2 regions of the Streptomyces sp. NPDC007991 genome follow, and region 1 is predicted to be linked to the other one. Evidence: riboswitches for the same ligand, from Rfam matches in the RefSeq annotation. Region 1 holds a riboswitch; the other holds the start of a gene.

Region 1 (8,066 bases):
CCGGCTGGTCTTTCCGCTCACCCTCGGGCTCCTGATGGCGTCGCGCGGCAGGCGGCTCGCCCACCGGAGCAGGCCCGTGGCGGTGCCGGCCGCGTCACGGAAATCCCCCCGGGCGATCGTCCTCGTGCCCGCCTGCAGAGAGGTGGATTCACTCCCCCACGTACTGGAGGCGCTGCACCGGCAGACGCGTCCCGCGGACCGCGTCATCGTGACACTCGATCCGCACAAGGAGAGCCGGCGGACCGCGGAACTGGAACAGATCGCCCACGCGGCAGGAGCCGAGGTCTGGCATTCGGCGGGAAACCGCCAGGCCCGTGCCGCCCCGGTCCTGCGCGCCGTCACCGCCTGGGTTCTCGGGTACGTGTCGGTGGAACTGCGGGCCATGGTGGACAACCCCGACGAGCCGGACCCCGCCTTCCGGCTCGGTCTGTACCGCATGCCCTTCCAGGAGCTGCCCAGGCTCCGCGCGACCGCCCCTGGCCTTGCCGAGCGGGGCGGTCCGCAGGGCCTGGCCGCCGGGCTGGACGCCCTGCTCGACCACTTCGCCGGGCTGCGGGGGGACGACCCGGCCGACCGGTGATCGTCCCGGTCAGCGGTAGCCGGTCGTGTCGGCCGGCTTGTCCGCGTCCTGCACCTCGACCAGGTAGCGCCAGGCGTCCGGGCGGCTGCCGTCGAGGTCGGTGAAGCCGTACTCCCGGGCCAGGCCGCCGCTGGAGAGGGACCGGCCGTTCCAGCGCGCCACGTCCGGGTCGGCGGCGAGCGCGGCCACGGCCCGGCCCACGTAGCGCGGGGTCTCCGAGATGGCGAAGTGGGGCTCGCGCTCCAGGGCGTCGCGCCAGTTGTCCTCCCGTACCCCGAAGGTGTCGAGCATCATCTCCGAGCGCAGCCAGCCGGGGGTGAGGGCGACGGCGGTGGCGCCGCGCGGGCCGAGTTCATGGGCGAGGGCGAAGGCCATGCGCAGGACGGAGGCCTTGGCGAGGTCGTAGAAGAAGTTCACGCGGTAGTGGTCGCCGTTGTAGTCGGCGGTGCCGTCGGTGACCTCGACGACCAGGCCGCCGGGGTGGCGCAGCAGCAGGGGCAGGGCGTGGTGGCTGGTGATCGCGTGCGTCTCGACCGCGAGCCTGAGCAGGCGCAGGCCGTGGTCGAGGTCGTGCTCCCAGAGCGTGCTCTCCCACTCGAAGAGCTTCTCGCCGCCCCAGATGTCGTTGACCAGGACGTCGAGGCGGCCCTGCTCGTCGGCGATCCGGTCTACCAGGGCACGGACCTGCGCCGGGTCGAGGTGGTCGGCGGGTACGGCGATGCCCTGCCCGCCGGCCTCGGTGACCAGGTCGGCGGTGTCCTCGATGGTCTCGGGCCGGTCGTACTCCGAGCGGCGGGCGCGGGTGGTGCGCCCGGTGACGTAGACGGTGGCGCCTGCCGCGCCGAGTTCCACCGCCATGCCCCGTCCGGCGCCCCGGGTCGCACCGGCGACCAGTGCGACCTTGCCTTTCAGTGGAGCTGACATGTCCGACCTCCCGAGACCGTGGCTGCTTGTCGCCTCCACAGTGACGGGTAAGCCGGACATCTTCTGTCGCCTTTTACGGGCGACACGCGGTCAGTGGCCGCGGGCGATCCACTCCTTCAGGTGCGGGGCTTCCGCGCCGATGGTCGTGGCGTCTCCGTGGCCGGTGAGGACCTTCGTCTCGGGCGGCAGCGCCAGGAGGCGGTCGCGGATCGAGTCGATGATCGTCGGGAAGTGCGAGAAGGACCGGCCGGTGGCGCCGGGGCCGCCCTGGAAGAGGGTGTCCCCGGTGAAGACGGTGGCGAGCTGGGGGTCGTACAGGCACACCGCGCCGGGCGCGTGCCCCGGGGTGTGCAGGACCCTCAGGTCGGCGCCGCCCGCCTCGATCACCTGGCCGTCGACCAGCCAGGCGTCGGGCTCGCGGTCCGGGTGGGTCTGCTTCCACAGCGGCAGGTCGTCGCGGTGCAGCCAGATGGTGGCCCCGGTGCGCTCGGCGAGTGCGGGGGCGGCGTCGATGTGGTCGTTGTGGGCGTGGGTGCACACGATGGCCGTGAGCCGGCGGTCCCCGACGGCCCGGGCGATGGCGTCGGCGTCGTGGGCGGCGTCGATGACGATCGCCTCGTGGTCGTCGCCGACGATCCAGACGTTGTTGTCGACGTCCCAGGTGCCGCCGTCGAGGCTGAACTGGCCCGAGGTGACGAGGTGTTCGACGCGCGGGGCCATCACAGCACCACCACCGAGCGCAGCACGTCGCCGTGGTGCATCCGCTCGAACGCCTTCTCCACCTCGTCCAGCTGGATGGTCTCGGTGACGAACGCCCCGAGGTCCAGGCGCCCCTGCAGATGCAGGTCGATCAGCATGGGGAAGTCGCGGGAGGGCAGGCAGTCGCCGTACCACGACGACTTCAGCGCCCCGCCCCGCCCGAACACGTCCAGCAGCGGCAGTTCGAGTTTCATCTCGGGGGTGGGAACGCCGACCAGGACGACCGTGCCGGCGAGGTCGCGGGCGTAGAAGGCCTGCTTGTACGTCTCCGGGCGGCCGACGGCCTCGATGACGACGTCGGCGCCGAAGCCGCCCGTGAGGTCGCGGATCGCCTCCACCGGGTCGGTCTCACGGGAGTTGACGGTGTGGGTGGCGCCCATCGTCCGGGCGGTTTCCAGCTTGCGGTCGTCGATGTCCACGGCGATGATCTTCGCCGCTCCGGCGAGGTGCGATCCGGCGACGGCCGCGTCGCCGACGCCGCCGCAGCCGATGACGGCGACCGTGTCGCCCCGCCCGACGTTTCCGGTGTTGATCGCGGCACCGATGCCCGCCATGACGCCGCAGCCGAGCAGCCCGGCCACCTGCGGGGCGACGGCCGGGTCAACCTTGGTGCACTGCCCGGCCGCGACCAGGGTCTTCTCGGCGAAGGCACCGATACCGAGGGCCGGGGACAGCTCCGTGCCGTCGGCGAGGGTCATCTTCTGCCGGGCGTTGTGGGTGTCGAAGCAGTACCAGGGCCGCCCGCGCAGACAGGCCCGGCACTTCCCGCACACGGCACGCCAGTTGAGGATCACGAAGTCACCGGGTTCGACGTCGGTGACGCCGTCGCCGACCGCCTCGACCACGCCCGCGGCCTCGTGGCCGAGCAGGAAGGGGAAGTCGTCGCTGATGCCGCCCTGTTTGTAGTGCAGGTCGGTGTGGCACACCCCGCAGGCCTGGACGCGCACGACCGCCTCCCCCGGACCGGGATCGGGCACGACGACCGTCTCGATCCGTACCGGCTCGTCCCTGCCGGGTGCGATCACACCGCGTACTTCCTGCGCCATGCTGACTCCTTCGTCGGCCCGGATGCCTTCCGTTCCGACCCTACGCGCGACTGATCGGTAAGGGATGCGGATCGGCCACCCGCGGCGCCGAATCACCAGCTCACGCGCTGCGGGGAAAACGCCGGGCACCGCACCGGCGGCCCCCGTAACCTGACAGCTCCGCCCGACGCCGAAGGAGCGACGTGAGCCTCGCTGAGACCGACACCGGCACGCCCGCCTGGCGGCTGCTCCTCGGATACGTACGGCCGCACCGCCGGTCCCTGTTCGCCGGTGCCGTGCTCTCGCTGGTCACCGGCGCGACCGGGCTGATGCTGCCGCTGGTGGCGCGGGGCCTGATCGACGACCTGGCGCACGACCGGGCCATCACAGGCGCGCTGCTGCTGATGTCGGCCCTGGTCGTGGCCAACGCGGCGGTTGGGGCGCTGGGTTCGTACGTGCTGCGGCGCACCGCCGAGTCGGTGGTGCTCGGTGCACGGCGCTCGCTGTCGTCGTATCTGCTGCGGCTGCGCGTCGGGGCCGTGGACCGCACCGAGCCGGGCGATCTGATGGCCCGGATCACCTCCGACACCACCCTGCTGCGCGAGGTCACCACAGACTCGCTGGTCGGGCTGGGCACGGGCGGGCTCACGCTCGTCGCCACGGTGGTGATGATGGGCCTGGTGGAGCCCGTGCTGCTGGGCGTCACCCTGGCCGTGATCCTGGGCGCGGGCGTGATCCTCGGCGTGATCGTGCCCCGCATCAACAAGGCCAGCCGGCAGGCGCAGGACGCGGTGGGCGTCATGGGCGCCTCGCTGGAGCGGATCCTCGGCGCCCTGCGCACCGTGAAGGCGTCCGGTGCCGAGCACCGGGAGGAGCGCACGCTGCACGAGGCGGCGCAGGAGTCGTGGCGGCAGAGCGTGCGGGCCGCCAAGTGGTCGGCGGCCGCGGGCAACACGGCGGGGCTCGCCATGCAGATCGCCTTCATCACGGTGCTCGCGGTGGGCGGCGCGCGGGTGGCGACCGGGGCGATCGACGTGGGCACGCTGGTGGCGTTCCTGCTGTTCGTCTTCTATCTGATGTCGCCGATACAGCAGGTCGTCGGCGCCGTCACGCAGTACCAGACGGGCGCCGCCGCCCTCACCCGCATCCAGGAGGCGCTGCTCCTGCCGGCCGAACCCACGGCGGCTGCCGCCCCGCTCCCCTCCCCCGGCGCGCAGCCCGCCGCGCTCGCCTTCGACGACGTCCGCTTCCGCTACGCCGACGATCTGCCGTACGTCCACCACGGCGTGACGTTCGCCGTGCCCGCGCAGGGCATGACGGCGTTCGTGGGCCCCTCCGGCGCCGGCAAGACCACCGTCTTCTCGCTCATCGAGCGGTTCTACGATCCGGAATCCGGGGTGATCACGCTCGACGGGCGCGACCTCGCCGACTGGGAGCTGACGCAGCTGCGCGCGGCGATCGGCTATGTGGAGCAGGATGCTCCGGTCCTGTCGGGCTCCCTGCGGGACAACCTGCTGCTGGGCAATCCGGAGGCGGACGACGACGCCCTCGCCCGAGTGCTGAAGACCACCCGTCTCGACGGCCTGGTCGCCCGGCTGCCCGCCGGCCTCGACACGCTCGTCGGACATCGCGGCACCAAGCTGTCGGGCGGTGAGCGGCAGCGGGTCGCCATCGCCCGGGCGCTGCTGCGCCGCCCCCGGCTGCTGCTGCTCGACGAGGCGACCTCGCAGCTGGACGCGGTCAACGAGGCGGCGCTGCGCGACACCGTCGCGGACGTGGCCCGTACGACCACGGTCCTCGTGGTGGCGCACCGGCTGTCCACGGTGACCATGGCCGACCGGATCGTGGTGATGGACGCGGGGCGGGTCAAGGCGGTCGGCACGCACCGTGAGCTGTTGGCCGCCGACCCGCTGTACGCGGAGCTGGCGGCGACCCAGTTCCTGGCCTCGGCGGACTGAGCCCGGGCGGGTGTCGGGGCCGCCCGGATCGGGGCGTCCCTCACACAGATCTCGTCCTCTCGTCCTGTGCTCGGCGGGGATGCGCTCACGGTCAGCGTGGGTCCGCTCACCCGGTAAGGCCCGGCGTCCCGGCTGCGCTTGCCTGCGTTTGCCGAGCGCGCCGCACGGGAGGAGGCTCGACTGGAGAGGCTCCTCGCGGCCCGCTCCCGACCGGGTCGGGGCCCTTCGAAGGAGGTCATCATGGGAACCGCGGCAGACCCCGCCTTCGACAGAGAGACCCTGCGCCAGGGTGTGGAACAGAGCCCGGACCTTCTGCTCTCGCTCTACGCGGACGACGCGGAGTTCCGCATCGTCGACCACACGACCCAGCCCAGCCACCCCAAGGTCCTGCACGGCCGGGACGAGATCAGCCGGATGCTGGAGGACGTCTACAGCCGCGACATGACGCACAAGCTGGAGCGGTGCGTCATCCAGGGCGACGAGGCCGCCTACAGCGAGAGCTGCCGGTACGCGGACGGTGTGCGCGTCCTGTCCGAGTCCATGCTCTCGCTGCGGGACGGCAAGATCGCCGAGCAGACCCTGGTCCAGGCCTGGGACGAGTAAGAGAGACATGCGGGGGGCTCGGTTAGGGTGGGGGCCGGGCCGTGACTGGCGCTGAGGTGGAGCACCACCGGGGAGCGGCCTCGCAGAGATCGTTGCCGTGCGCCTGGGCGAAGCAGCACACCAGCCCAGGAGTGGATCATGTCGCAGGCACGGCTCATGGACGGCACCTCGCTCGCCCGGCGGATACTGCGGGAGACCGGCGAGCGCGCCGCCGGCCTCACCGAACGGACGGGCACGGCACCGTGCCTCGCGACGGTCCTGGTCGGCGAGGACCCGGCGTCCGTCACCTACGTCCGGATGAAGCAGAACCGCTGCCGCACCGCCGGCATCACCTCCCGGCACGTGGCGCTGCCCGCCACCACGACCACCGAGGAGCTCGTCGGCACGATCCAGGCTCTCTCCGCCGACCCCGGCGTGCACGGGATCCTCCTCCAGCACCCGATGGGCGAGCACATCGACGAGCGGGCCGCGTTCGAGGCGATCGCGCCCGGGAAGGACGTCGACGGGGTCACCTTCGCCTCCTTCGCGACGATGAGCTTCGGCCTGCCGGGCTTCGTCTCCTGCACACCCGGCGGGATCATGCGGCTGCTCGACGAGTACGGCGTCGAACCGGCCGGCCGGCGGGCCGTGGTCGTGGGCCGCAGCGCGATCCTGGGCAAGCCGGTCGGCATGCTGCTGCTCGCCCGGGACGCGACGGTGACCTACTGCCACTCGCGCACCCGGGACCTGTCGGCGGCCGTGCGCGAGGCGGACATCGTGGTGGCCGCGGTGGGGCGGCCCCGGCTGATCCGCGGCCAGGACGTCAAGCCGGGCGCCGTCGTGATCGACGCCGGGTACAACGCCGGCAACGTCGGTGACGTCGACTTCGACTCCGCCGTGGAGCGGGCCTCGCTGATCACGCCGGTGCCGGGCGGGGTCGGCCCGATGACCATCGCGACGCTGCTGGAACAGACCGTGGACGCCGCCGCCCGGCAGCTCGGTGTGCCCGGGGTGTGATCAGCGCATCCAGGCGCTGTACGACATGACGTCGCCCTTCCGGACGCCGTATTCGGGTTCAGCGGTGGAGAAGGTGGTCTCCAGGCCGAGGACGGCGCCGGTGACCGGGTTCATGATCAGCATGTGGTGGGCGCCGGGACCGTCGTACACGTACGCCTGACCGCGTCGCCCGAGGCGGTCGGTCACCTGGCCGACGGGCCGCAGCCCCTCCGTGCCGGCCAGGAGGCGGGCCAGGGCCGCGGTCTCCGGGGCGCCGAGGGTCCAGTGGTCGAGCAGCACCTTGACGGCGTCCAGCAGTTGGGGCGTGGTCAGCGGCGTGTCCGAGTACTGGGCCTGCGTCAGATAGGCGCGCAGCCGGGCGGGGTCGTGCGGCGGCGGGGACTCGGGCGGGGCGTCGCTCCAGCTCGGCGGATAGGTCTGGTCGCTCAGCACGTGCCCGTCGTCGACGAGGTGCGGCTCGCCGCCCGCGCCGGAGAGGACGGGACGGCCCGGATGTCTCGGGTCGGTCGCGACGACGAGCTCCGTGTGACTGCCGTCGGCCCGCCAGCGCACGATGCGCTCCTCGGGCACGGTGATCGGGGGCTTGTCGTCCGACATGCCCATGCTCCAGGACTGCACGTGCGTGCCCTTGCGCAGACGGGGCGAGCCGTCGGCGGCGGCCTGTTCGGCGCGCTCGGCCAGCCGGTTCAGGGGCAGGGGTGTGGAGCCGGTCTGCACCACCAGCGGACGGGGTGCGGCGACCGCCGGTGTGGTGTTCGGGCCGCTCAGTACGAGGGTCAGCGCCAGGGCGGCGACGACGGCTGTGGCGACGAGCCCCCACGCCAGCCGGGGCCGGCCCGTGCCGGGCACCAGCCGCTCCCTCAGACGGCTCGGCGGCCGCTCCCGCAGCAGCCGCTCCAGCCGGCGCTCGGCGCCGTGGTCCAGGGGGCCGTCGCCGAAGTGGGGGCCGTCGGACGGCACCGGGTTGGCACCGCGCAGCAGTTCGAGTTCGTCAGCCATGGCCGTGTTCCTTAGGGGCGGTCACGTGGGCGGCGGCGGGCAGGGGGCGCGGGGGCCGGGCGGGGCGGGGGGCCGGGGGCGTGGTTCGAGGAGCACGCGCGTCCGCTGCGCTCGTGAGGCGCGGCGTCGGTGGGCCGTCGCCCTGCGCGGTCGCGGTCGCGGTCGCGGGGAGGATGTCGGTCATCGCCGGTTCCCCTCCCCCGATGAGTGCCCCGTGTCCGC
Region 2 (8,066 bases), on a different contig from region 1:
GGTCGGTGCCGCACGCCCTGAGCGCCGAAACGATGCGGTGGTCCATGTCGTGCAGGTCGTCGAGGTCGTCCATGTGGACTCACTGTTCACGCCCACCTGGCCTGAACTCCGGCAATATTGAGCGACATCCCATTAATCACCCGTTTCGGGGAGGCATGCCATGTTGTCGAACTAATAGCTCACACAAGGGCGATACGGTCTCGGACATGTCTGCCGACACCGATTCCGACCCGGACGTCATGGGCCTGGACCACACCACCGTCACCGGCTGGGGCCGCACCGCTCCCACCGCCGCCCGGCTGATCCGCCCGCGGACGTACGAGGAGGCCGCGGCGGCCGTCCGCGACTGCGGGGCGCGCGGCGGGATCCCCCGGGGCCTGGGACGGGCGTACGGGGACGCGGCGCAGAACGCGGGCGGGTCCGTGCTCGACATGACGGGCCTGGACCGCGTCCACGCGATCGACGCCGACGGCGGCACCGTGCTGTGCGACGCGGGTGTCTCCCTGCACCGGCTGATGGAGGTGCTGCTGCCGCTCGGCTGGTTCGTGCCGGTCACCCCCGGCACGCGCTACGTCACCGTCGGCGGGGCGATCGGCGCCGACATCCACGGCAAGAACCACCATGTCTCGGGCTCCTTCGCCCGGCACGTGCTGGCCCTCGAACTGCTCACCGCCGACGGCGAGATCCGCACGGTGATCCCCGGAACGCCCCTGTTCGAGGCCACCGCGGGCGGCATGGGACTGACCGGGGTGATCCTCACCGCGACGATCCGGCTCCAGCAGGTCGAGTCCTCGCTGATGTCGGTCGACACCGAACGGGCGGCGGACCTCGACGACCTGATGGCCCGGCTGGCCGCCACCGACCACCGCTACCGCTACTCGGTCGCCTGGATCGACCTGCTGGCCCGGGGCGCCGCCACCGGCCGCGCGGTCCTCACCCGCGGCGACCACGCGCCCCTGGACGCCCTGCCCGCCCGCCTGCGCCGGGACCCGCTGTCCTTCCGCACCTCCCGCCTCCCGGCCGCCCCCTTGCTCCTCCCCGAGGGCCTGCTCACCCGCACGACCGTGGGCCTCTTCAACGAGCTCTGGTACCACAAGGCCCCCCGCGCGCGGTCGGGCCAACTCCAGCGCATCTCCGCGTTCTTCCACCCCCTGGACGGCGTGCCGCACTGGAACCGCGTCTACGGCCGGGGTGGTTTCGTGCAGTACCAGTTCGTCGTCGGCTACGGCCGGGAGGACGCCCTGCGGCGCATCGTGCGCCGGATCTCCGAACGCCGCTGCCCGTCCTTCCTGGCCGTCCTCAAGCGCTTCGGGGAGTCCGACCCGGGCTGGCTGTCCTTCCCGGTGCCCGGCTGGACGCTGGCGCTGGACATCCCGGCGGGCCTGCCCGGCCTCGGGGCGTTCCTCGACGAACTCGACGAGGAGGTCGCCGCCGCCGGCGGACGCGTCTACCTCGCCAAGGACGCCCGGCTGCGCCCGGAACTGCTCGCGGCCATGTACCCGCGCCTGGACGACTTCCGCGCCCTGCGCGCCGAACTGGACCCGCACGGGGTGTTCGTGTCCGACCTGGCCCGCCGTCTCCACCTCTGAGCGATCCCTAGGAGCTGTCATGAAGGACGCCTTCGGTCTCCCCCAGTCCCTGCTCGTCCTCGGCGGTACGTCGGAGATCGCGCTGGCCACCGCCCGCCGGCTGATCGCCCGCCGCACCCGCACGGTCTGGCTGGCCGGCCGCCCGTCGCCCGCCCTGGAGGAGGCCGCCGGGAAGTTGCGCGGACTGGGGGCGGATGTGCACACCGTCGCCTTCGACGCGCTCGACCCCACCTCCCACGAGGCCGTGCTCGGCAAGGTCTTCGCCGAGGGCGACATCGACATGGTGCTGCTCGCCTTCGGCCTGCTCGGCGACCAGGCCCGTGACGAGCGGGATCCGGAGGCGGCGGTGCGGGTCGCGCAGACCAACTACACCGGCGCGGTCTCGGCGGGCCTGGTGTGCGCCCGCTCGCTGCAGTCCCAGGGGCACGGCTCGCTGGTCGTGATGTCCTCCGTCGCGGGCGAGCGGGCCCGCCGAGCCAACTTCATCTACGGCTCCAGCAAGGCCGGCCTCGACGCCTTCGCGCAGGGCCTGGGCGACGCGCTGCACGGCACGGGCGTGCACGTCATGGTGGTCCGCCCCGGCTTCGTGCGGACGCGGATGACGGCCGGGCTGCCCGAGGCGCCGCTGGCGACCACGCCCGAGGCGGTGGCGACGGCCGTCGAGCTGGGGCTGCGGCGCCGCTCGGAGACGGTGTGGGTGCCGGGCGCGCTGCGCGTGGTGATGTCGGCGTTGCGGCACATGCCGCGCGGGGTGTTCCGGCGGCTGCCGATCTGACCTAGGGGCGGATCACCAGGTCGGGACCGAGCCGCGCTCCACATGTCCGGCCTGGGGCGGGACGACCGAGCCGCCGAAGGGAAACTCGCGGAGCTTGCGCCAGACGCCGTCGGCGCCCTGTTCGTAGAGGGCGAAGCCGGTGCAGGGCCACTCCGCCTCGTAGCCGGCGAGTTCCTCGAAGGCGCGGTCCATCGCCGCTTCCTCGATGCCGTGCGCCACGGTGACGTGGGGGTGGTACGGGAACTGCAGTTCGCGTGCGACCGGCCCGGCGGTGTCGCGGACCTGCTCCTGGAGCCGGGTGCATGCCTGCGCGCCCGAGACGACCCGGACGAAGACGACCGGGGACAGGGGCCGGAACGTGCCGGTCCCCGACAGCCGCATCGGGAACGGCCGGCCGGCCGCGGCGACCTCGGTCAGATGCGCCTCCACGGCCGGCAGGGCGGACTCGTCGATCTCCGTCGGGGGCAGCAGGGTGACGTGCGTGGGGATGCCGTGAGCCGAGGCGTCGCCGAAGCCCGCGCGCAGCTGCTGGAGCTCGCTGCCGTGAGGCTCCGGGACCGCGATCGAGACACCGATCGTTACGGTCCCCACGTCGTCTCCTGTCGTTTGGATGCGGGTCGCTGATACGACCACCCGGTTATCGACTGTACGGCCACGACCCGGTTCCAGGCAGGCGCAACCGACGTGATGTACAGCGCTGTGGGTGGTACGGCTGTGCGCGGGAGCGGGTTCAGTGCTTGGCGGGCAGGAAGCCGACCCTGTCGTACGCCTGGGCGAGGGTCTCGGCGGCGACGGCGCGGGCCTTCTCGGCGCCCTTGGCCAGGATCGAGTCGAGTGTCTCCGGGTCGTCCAGGTACTGCTGGGTGCGCTCCCGGAACGGCGTCACGAAGTCGACCATGATCTCGGCGAGGTCGGTCTTGAGCGGGCCGTACATCTTGCCGGTGTACTTCTCCTCCAGTTCGCCGATGGTCTCGCCGGTGAGGGTCGAGTAGATCGTGAGGAGGTTGCTGACGCCCGGCTTGTTCTCGGCGTCGTAACGGATCACCGTGTCGGTGTCGGTGACCGCGCTCTTGACCTTCTTGGCCGTGGCCTTCGGCTCGTCCAGGAGGTTGATCAGGCCCTTCGGCGTGGACGCCGACTTGCTCATCTTGATCGACGGGTCCTGGAGGTCGTAGATCTTCGCCGTCTCGCGGAGGATGTACGGCTTCGGGACGGTGAAGGTCTCGCCGAAACGGCCGTTGAAGCGCTCGGCGAGGTCGCGGGTGAGCTCGACGTGCTGGCGCTGGTCCTCGCCGACCGGGACCTCGTGCGCCTGGTAGAGCAGGATGTCCGCGACCTGGAGGACCGGGTACGTGAACAGGCCGACGGAGGCGCGCTCCGCGCCCTGCTTGGCGGCCTTGTCCTTGAACTGGGTCATCCGGCTGGCCTCGCCGAAGCCGGTGAGGCAGTTCATGACCCAGGCGAGCTGGGCGTGCTCGGGGACGTGGCTCTGGACGAAGAGCGTGCAGCGGTCCGGGTCGAGGCCCGCGGCGAGCAGCTGGGCGGCGGCCAGGCGCGTGTTCGCCCGCAGGTCCTTCGGGTCCTGCGGGATGGTGATCGCGTGCAGGTCGACGACCATGTAGAACGCGTCGTGGGTCTCCTGGAGGGCCACCCACTGGCGGACGGCGCCGAGGTAGTTGCCGAGGTGGAACGAGCCGGCGGTGGGCTGGATGCCGGAGAGCACGCGGGGTCGGTCAGAGGCCATGTTGCTTATTGTCTCAGAGGGCCGTGGGTGGTTTCGGCGGTGGGGAACTGCGGACCGGTTGTGGCTGGTCGCGCAGTTCCCCGCGCCCCTCACGGGGCGCTTCAGCCGAGGTCGATCTCCGGGTACAGCGGGAAGGCCGCCACCAGGTCCGTCGCGCGGTGGCTGATCTCGTCGGCGATCTTCGCGTCGAGGACGTGGGCCGCCTTGGAGGGGGCGCCCGACTTGGTCGTGCCCGGCTCCGTGGTGGTCAGGACGCGGTCGATCAGGCCCGCGACCTCGTCCATCTCCGCCGTGCCGAGGCCGCGGGTGGTCAGGGCCGGGGTGCCGATGCGGATGCCGGAGGTGTACCAGGCGCCGTTCGGGTCGGCGGGGATGGCGTTGCGGTTGGTGACGATGCCCGACTCCAGCAGCGCGGCCTCGGCCTGGCGGCCGGTGAGGCCGTAGGAGGAGGCGACGTCGATCAGGTTCAGGTGGTTGTCCGTGCCGCCGGTCACCAGGGTCGCGCCGCGGCGCATCAGGCCTTCGGCCAAAGCGCGGGAGTTGTCGACGATGCGCTGGGCGTAGTCGCGGAAGGACTCCTGGCGGGCTTCGGCGAAGGCGACCGCCTTGGCGGCCATGACGTGCGGGAGCGGGCCGCCGAGGACCATCGGGCAGCCGCGGTCGACCTGGTCCTTGAGGGAGTCGTCGCACAGGACCATGCCGCCGCGCGGGCCGCGCAGGGACTTGTGGGTGGTCGTCGTCACGATCTGGGCGTGCGGGACCGGGTCGAAGTCGCCGGTGAGGACCTTGCCCGCGACCAGGCCCGCGAAGTGCGCCATGTCGACCATGAGCGTCGCGCCGACCTCGTCGGCGATCTCGCGCATGATCCGGAAGTTCACCAGACGGGGGTAGGCCGAGTAGCCGGCGACGATGATCAGCGGCTTGAACTCACGGGCCGAGGCGCGCAGAGCCTCGTAGTCGATGAGGCCGGTGGCCGGGTCCGTGCCGTAGGAGCGCTGGTCGAACATCTTGCCGGAGATGTTCGGGCGGAAGCCGTGGGTGAGGTGGCCGCCGGCGTCCAGGGACATGCCGAGCATGCGCTGGTTGCCGAAGGCGCGGCGCAGCTCCGCCCAGTCGGCCTCGGAGAGGTCGTTGACCTGGCGGGCGCCGGCCTTCTCCAGGGCCGGGACCTCGACGCGCTGGGCGAGGACCGACCAGAAGGCGACGAGGTTGGCGTCGATGCCGGAGTGCGGCTGGACGTAGGCGTGGCGGGCGCCGAAGAGTTCCTTGGCGTGCTCGGCGGCGAGGGACTCGACGGTGTCGACGTTGCGGCAGCCGGCGTAGAAGCGGCGGCCGATGGTGCCCTCGGCGTACTTGTCGCTGAACCAGTTGCCCATCGCCAGGAGTGTGGCCGGTGAGGCGTAGTTCTCCGAGGCGATCAGCTTGAGCATCTCGCGCTGGTCGGCGACCTCCTGGCCGATGGCGTCCGCTACGCGGGGTTCGACGGCGCGGATGACGTCGAGGGCGGCGCGGTAGGCGGTGGAAGCGGTGGAGAGGGGCTCGGCTGGCATGGGGGACCTCCGGACGTTGCGTTCGGCGTTCACGGTACGGCCCAGGCGCACGGCCCTCGTCGGCTGGGCCGCTCCCCGATGGTTTGTCCATCCCAGCGCGCCAGTCACGGCCCCCGGTCAGCCTACCGGGTAAGTACGTGCCCCTGAGGCTGTCTACAAGATCACGTGCGGCAGGAAACGGGCGTATTCGTCCGTGATCAAGCCCGAGCTCTCGCGGATACCCAGGCCCGCCGACTCGTTGTCCACCACCCATGCGCCCAGGACCACGCGGTTGCCGTCGAAGTCGGGGAGGGGGGCCAGTTGCTGGTAGCAGCACGGTTCGTCGCGGAGGGTGGGAGGGGAGCCGGGCTCGTGGATCGTGACGCCCGCGCCCTCTCGGCCCAGGAGAGGCTTGGCCGCCCAGCCCTTCGTGGGCAGGTCCCGGGGGCCGTCCAGGTACGCCGGGAGGAGGTTGGGGTGGTCGGGGTAGAGGTCCCAGAGGATCGCGAGCAGGGCCTTGTTGCTGAGGAGCATTTTCCAGGCCGGCTCGATCCAGAGGGTCGTGCCCGTGCCGCCGCCGTTGTCGAGAGTGTCCAGGACGTGGTCGGCGAAGCGGTCGGTGGTGAGCCACTCCCAGGGGTAGAGCTTGAAGATGCTGCGGATGAAGCGGAGGCGGTTGTCGACGAAGCGGCCGGAGAGGCGGTCCCAGCCGATCTCCTCCATGGCGATCCAGTCGGTGGCCAGGCCTGCCTGCTCGGCCGTTTCCTTGAGGTAGGCGACCGTCATCATGTCCTCGCCGAGTTCGTCGGCGGAGGAGTACGCGAAGTACAGGGGGCTGCCCGGCGGGAGCAGGGCGGCCTGTTTCCGCCAGGCGTCGATCAGGCGTTCGTGGAGGGAGTTCCACTGGTCGGCACCGGGGAAGCGGTCCTCCATCCAGAACCACTGCGGGGACGCGGCCTCCACCAGTGAGGTGGGGGTGTCGGCGTTGTACTCCAGGAGCTTGGCCGGGCCGGTGCCGTCGTAGCGGAGGTCGAAACGGCCGTAGACGGAGGGGAGTTCGGCGCGCCGGTGCCAGGACTCGGCGACCGTCCGGGCCACACGGGGGTCGGTGATGCCCAGGTCCGCGAAACGGTCCTCGGTGACGATGTGGTCGGCCGCCGCCAGGCACATGCGGTGGAGTTCCTCGACGACCTCCTCCAGCGCCTCGATCTCCGGGAGGGTGAAGGCGTAGTAGGCGCTTTCGTCCCAGTAGGGGCGCAGGGAGTCGTCGGGGTAGCGGGTGAGGGGGTAGATCAGGCCCTGTTCCTCGACGGTCTGCTGCCAGCCGGGGCGGGGGGTGAGGGTGCGGCGTTCCATGTGCGTACGACCCCGGTCAGCCGCCGCCGCTGCCGGAGCCCGAGCAGCCGAAGCCGCCGCGGTCGACGGCCTCGCTGCGGCTGAAGGTGCCGTTGTCGGCGTAGCGGCCGCTGACGTCGGCGTCGTAGTACCAGTCGGCGTTCGCGGTGCTGGTCCCGCCGGTCTTCTTGCGGCCCTTGCCGGAGGAGTACGAGGAGCCGGACGTGCAGTTCTTGTCGGCGACGATCTTGTAGCCGTTGATGTAGTCGTAGCTGTCCCGGTCCACGCAGCGGCGGTCCGGGTCGGAGCCGCACGCGGACAGGGCCGCCGCGAGGACGCCCATGCCGCCCAGCACCACCGTGCTCGAGCGCAGTCGTCGCCGTGTTTCCGCCATGCGTGTCTCCCCGTGTCCCTGTCAGGTACTGCCGAGTGGTCAGCCTAGAGACCGGTGTGAACGGGCGTGCACGGCCCCCGGTTCACGCCCCCTCCCCTACTGTCGTTTTGTGATTTTTGGAATGCTGTGCGCCCTTGGTGCGGCGGTCTGCTTCGGTACGGCGACGGTGTTGCAGGCGATGGCCGCGCGGGCGGTGGCGAGCGGGCCGGGCGGGGACGTGGCGTTGCTGTGGCGGGCGCTGCGGCAGTGGCGGTATCTGCTCGGACTCGGGGTGGACGGGCTCGGGTTCCTGCTCCAGATCGTCGCGCTGCGGTCGGTGCCGATCTACGCCGTGGGGGCGGCGCTGGCCGCGAGTCTCGCCGTGACGGCCGTGGTGGCGGCGCGGCTGCTCAAGGTGCGGCTGAGCCGGATGGAGTGGGCGGCGGTGGGAGTGGTGTGCGGCGGGCTCGCGCTGCTGGGGCTGGCGTCCGGGGCGGAGGGCGACGAGGGCGGGCCGGCGTGGCTGACGTGGGCGATGCTCGCGGCGGCGGGCGGGGTGCTGCTGCTCGGGGCGGTGGGAGGGCGGCTGCCGGAGCGGGGGCGGGCGCTCGCGCTCGGGCTGGGTGCGGGGCTGGGGTTCGGGGTGGTGGAGGTGGCGGTGCGGCTGATCGACGGGCTGACTCCCGGTGCGCTCGTCACGAACCCGGCGGTGTACGCGCTG

Evidence for each region. Region 1 has a riboswitch for ZMP and ZTP ahead of ACFZDA_RS16300 (tetrahydrofolate dehydrogenase/cyclohydrolase catalytic domain-containing protein). Riboswitches for the same ligand answer to the same signal wherever they lie in the genome.
Region 2: linked by a shared signal. The riboswitch ahead of ACFZDA_RS21765 (glycine hydroxymethyltransferase) and the one ahead of ACFZDA_RS16300 (tetrahydrofolate dehydrogenase/cyclohydrolase catalytic domain-containing protein) in region 1 are both predicted to bind ZMP and ZTP.

Annotation. Positions count from the first base shown of each region.
Region 1 covers NZ_JBIBJD010000005.1:370,304-378,369, reverse strand. Annotated here, with positions in the region: partial or broken gene ACFZDA_RS16330 (TetR/AcrR family transcriptional regulator) at 317-580, shown strand; gene ACFZDA_RS16325 (SDR family oxidoreductase) at 590-1,504, opposite strand; gene ACFZDA_RS16320 (MBL fold metallo-hydrolase) at 1,595-2,224, opposite strand; gene ACFZDA_RS16315 (S-(hydroxymethyl)mycothiol dehydrogenase) at 2,224-3,309, opposite strand; gene ACFZDA_RS16310 (ABC transporter transmembrane domain-containing protein) at 3,492-5,246, shown strand; gene ACFZDA_RS16305 (nuclear transport factor 2 family protein) at 5,487-5,849, shown strand; ZMP/ZTP riboswitch at 5,881-5,965, shown strand; gene ACFZDA_RS16300 (tetrahydrofolate dehydrogenase/cyclohydrolase catalytic domain-containing protein) at 5,988-6,845, shown strand; gene ACFZDA_RS16295 (CU044_5270 family protein) at 6,846-7,844, opposite strand; gene ACFZDA_RS16290 (sigma-70 family RNA polymerase sigma factor) at 8,025-8,066, opposite strand, start outside.
Region 2 covers NZ_JBIBJD010000007.1:248,109-256,174, reverse strand. Annotated here, with positions in the region: gene ACFZDA_RS21790 (phosphatase PAP2 family protein) at 1-73, opposite strand, end outside; gene ACFZDA_RS21785 (FAD-binding protein) at 207-1,589, shown strand; gene ACFZDA_RS21780 (decaprenylphospho-beta-D-erythro-pentofuranosid-2-ulose 2-reductase) at 1,609-2,364, shown strand; gene ACFZDA_RS21775 (2'-5' RNA ligase family protein) at 2,377-2,955, opposite strand; gene trpS (tryptophan--tRNA ligase) at 3,095-4,108, opposite strand; gene ACFZDA_RS21765 (glycine hydroxymethyltransferase) at 4,210-5,658, opposite strand; ZMP/ZTP riboswitch at 5,691-5,776, opposite strand; gene ACFZDA_RS21760 (glutathionylspermidine synthase family protein) at 5,812-6,993, opposite strand; gene ACFZDA_RS21755 (hypothetical protein) at 7,010-7,366, opposite strand; gene ACFZDA_RS21750 (DMT family transporter) at 7,488-8,066, shown strand, end outside.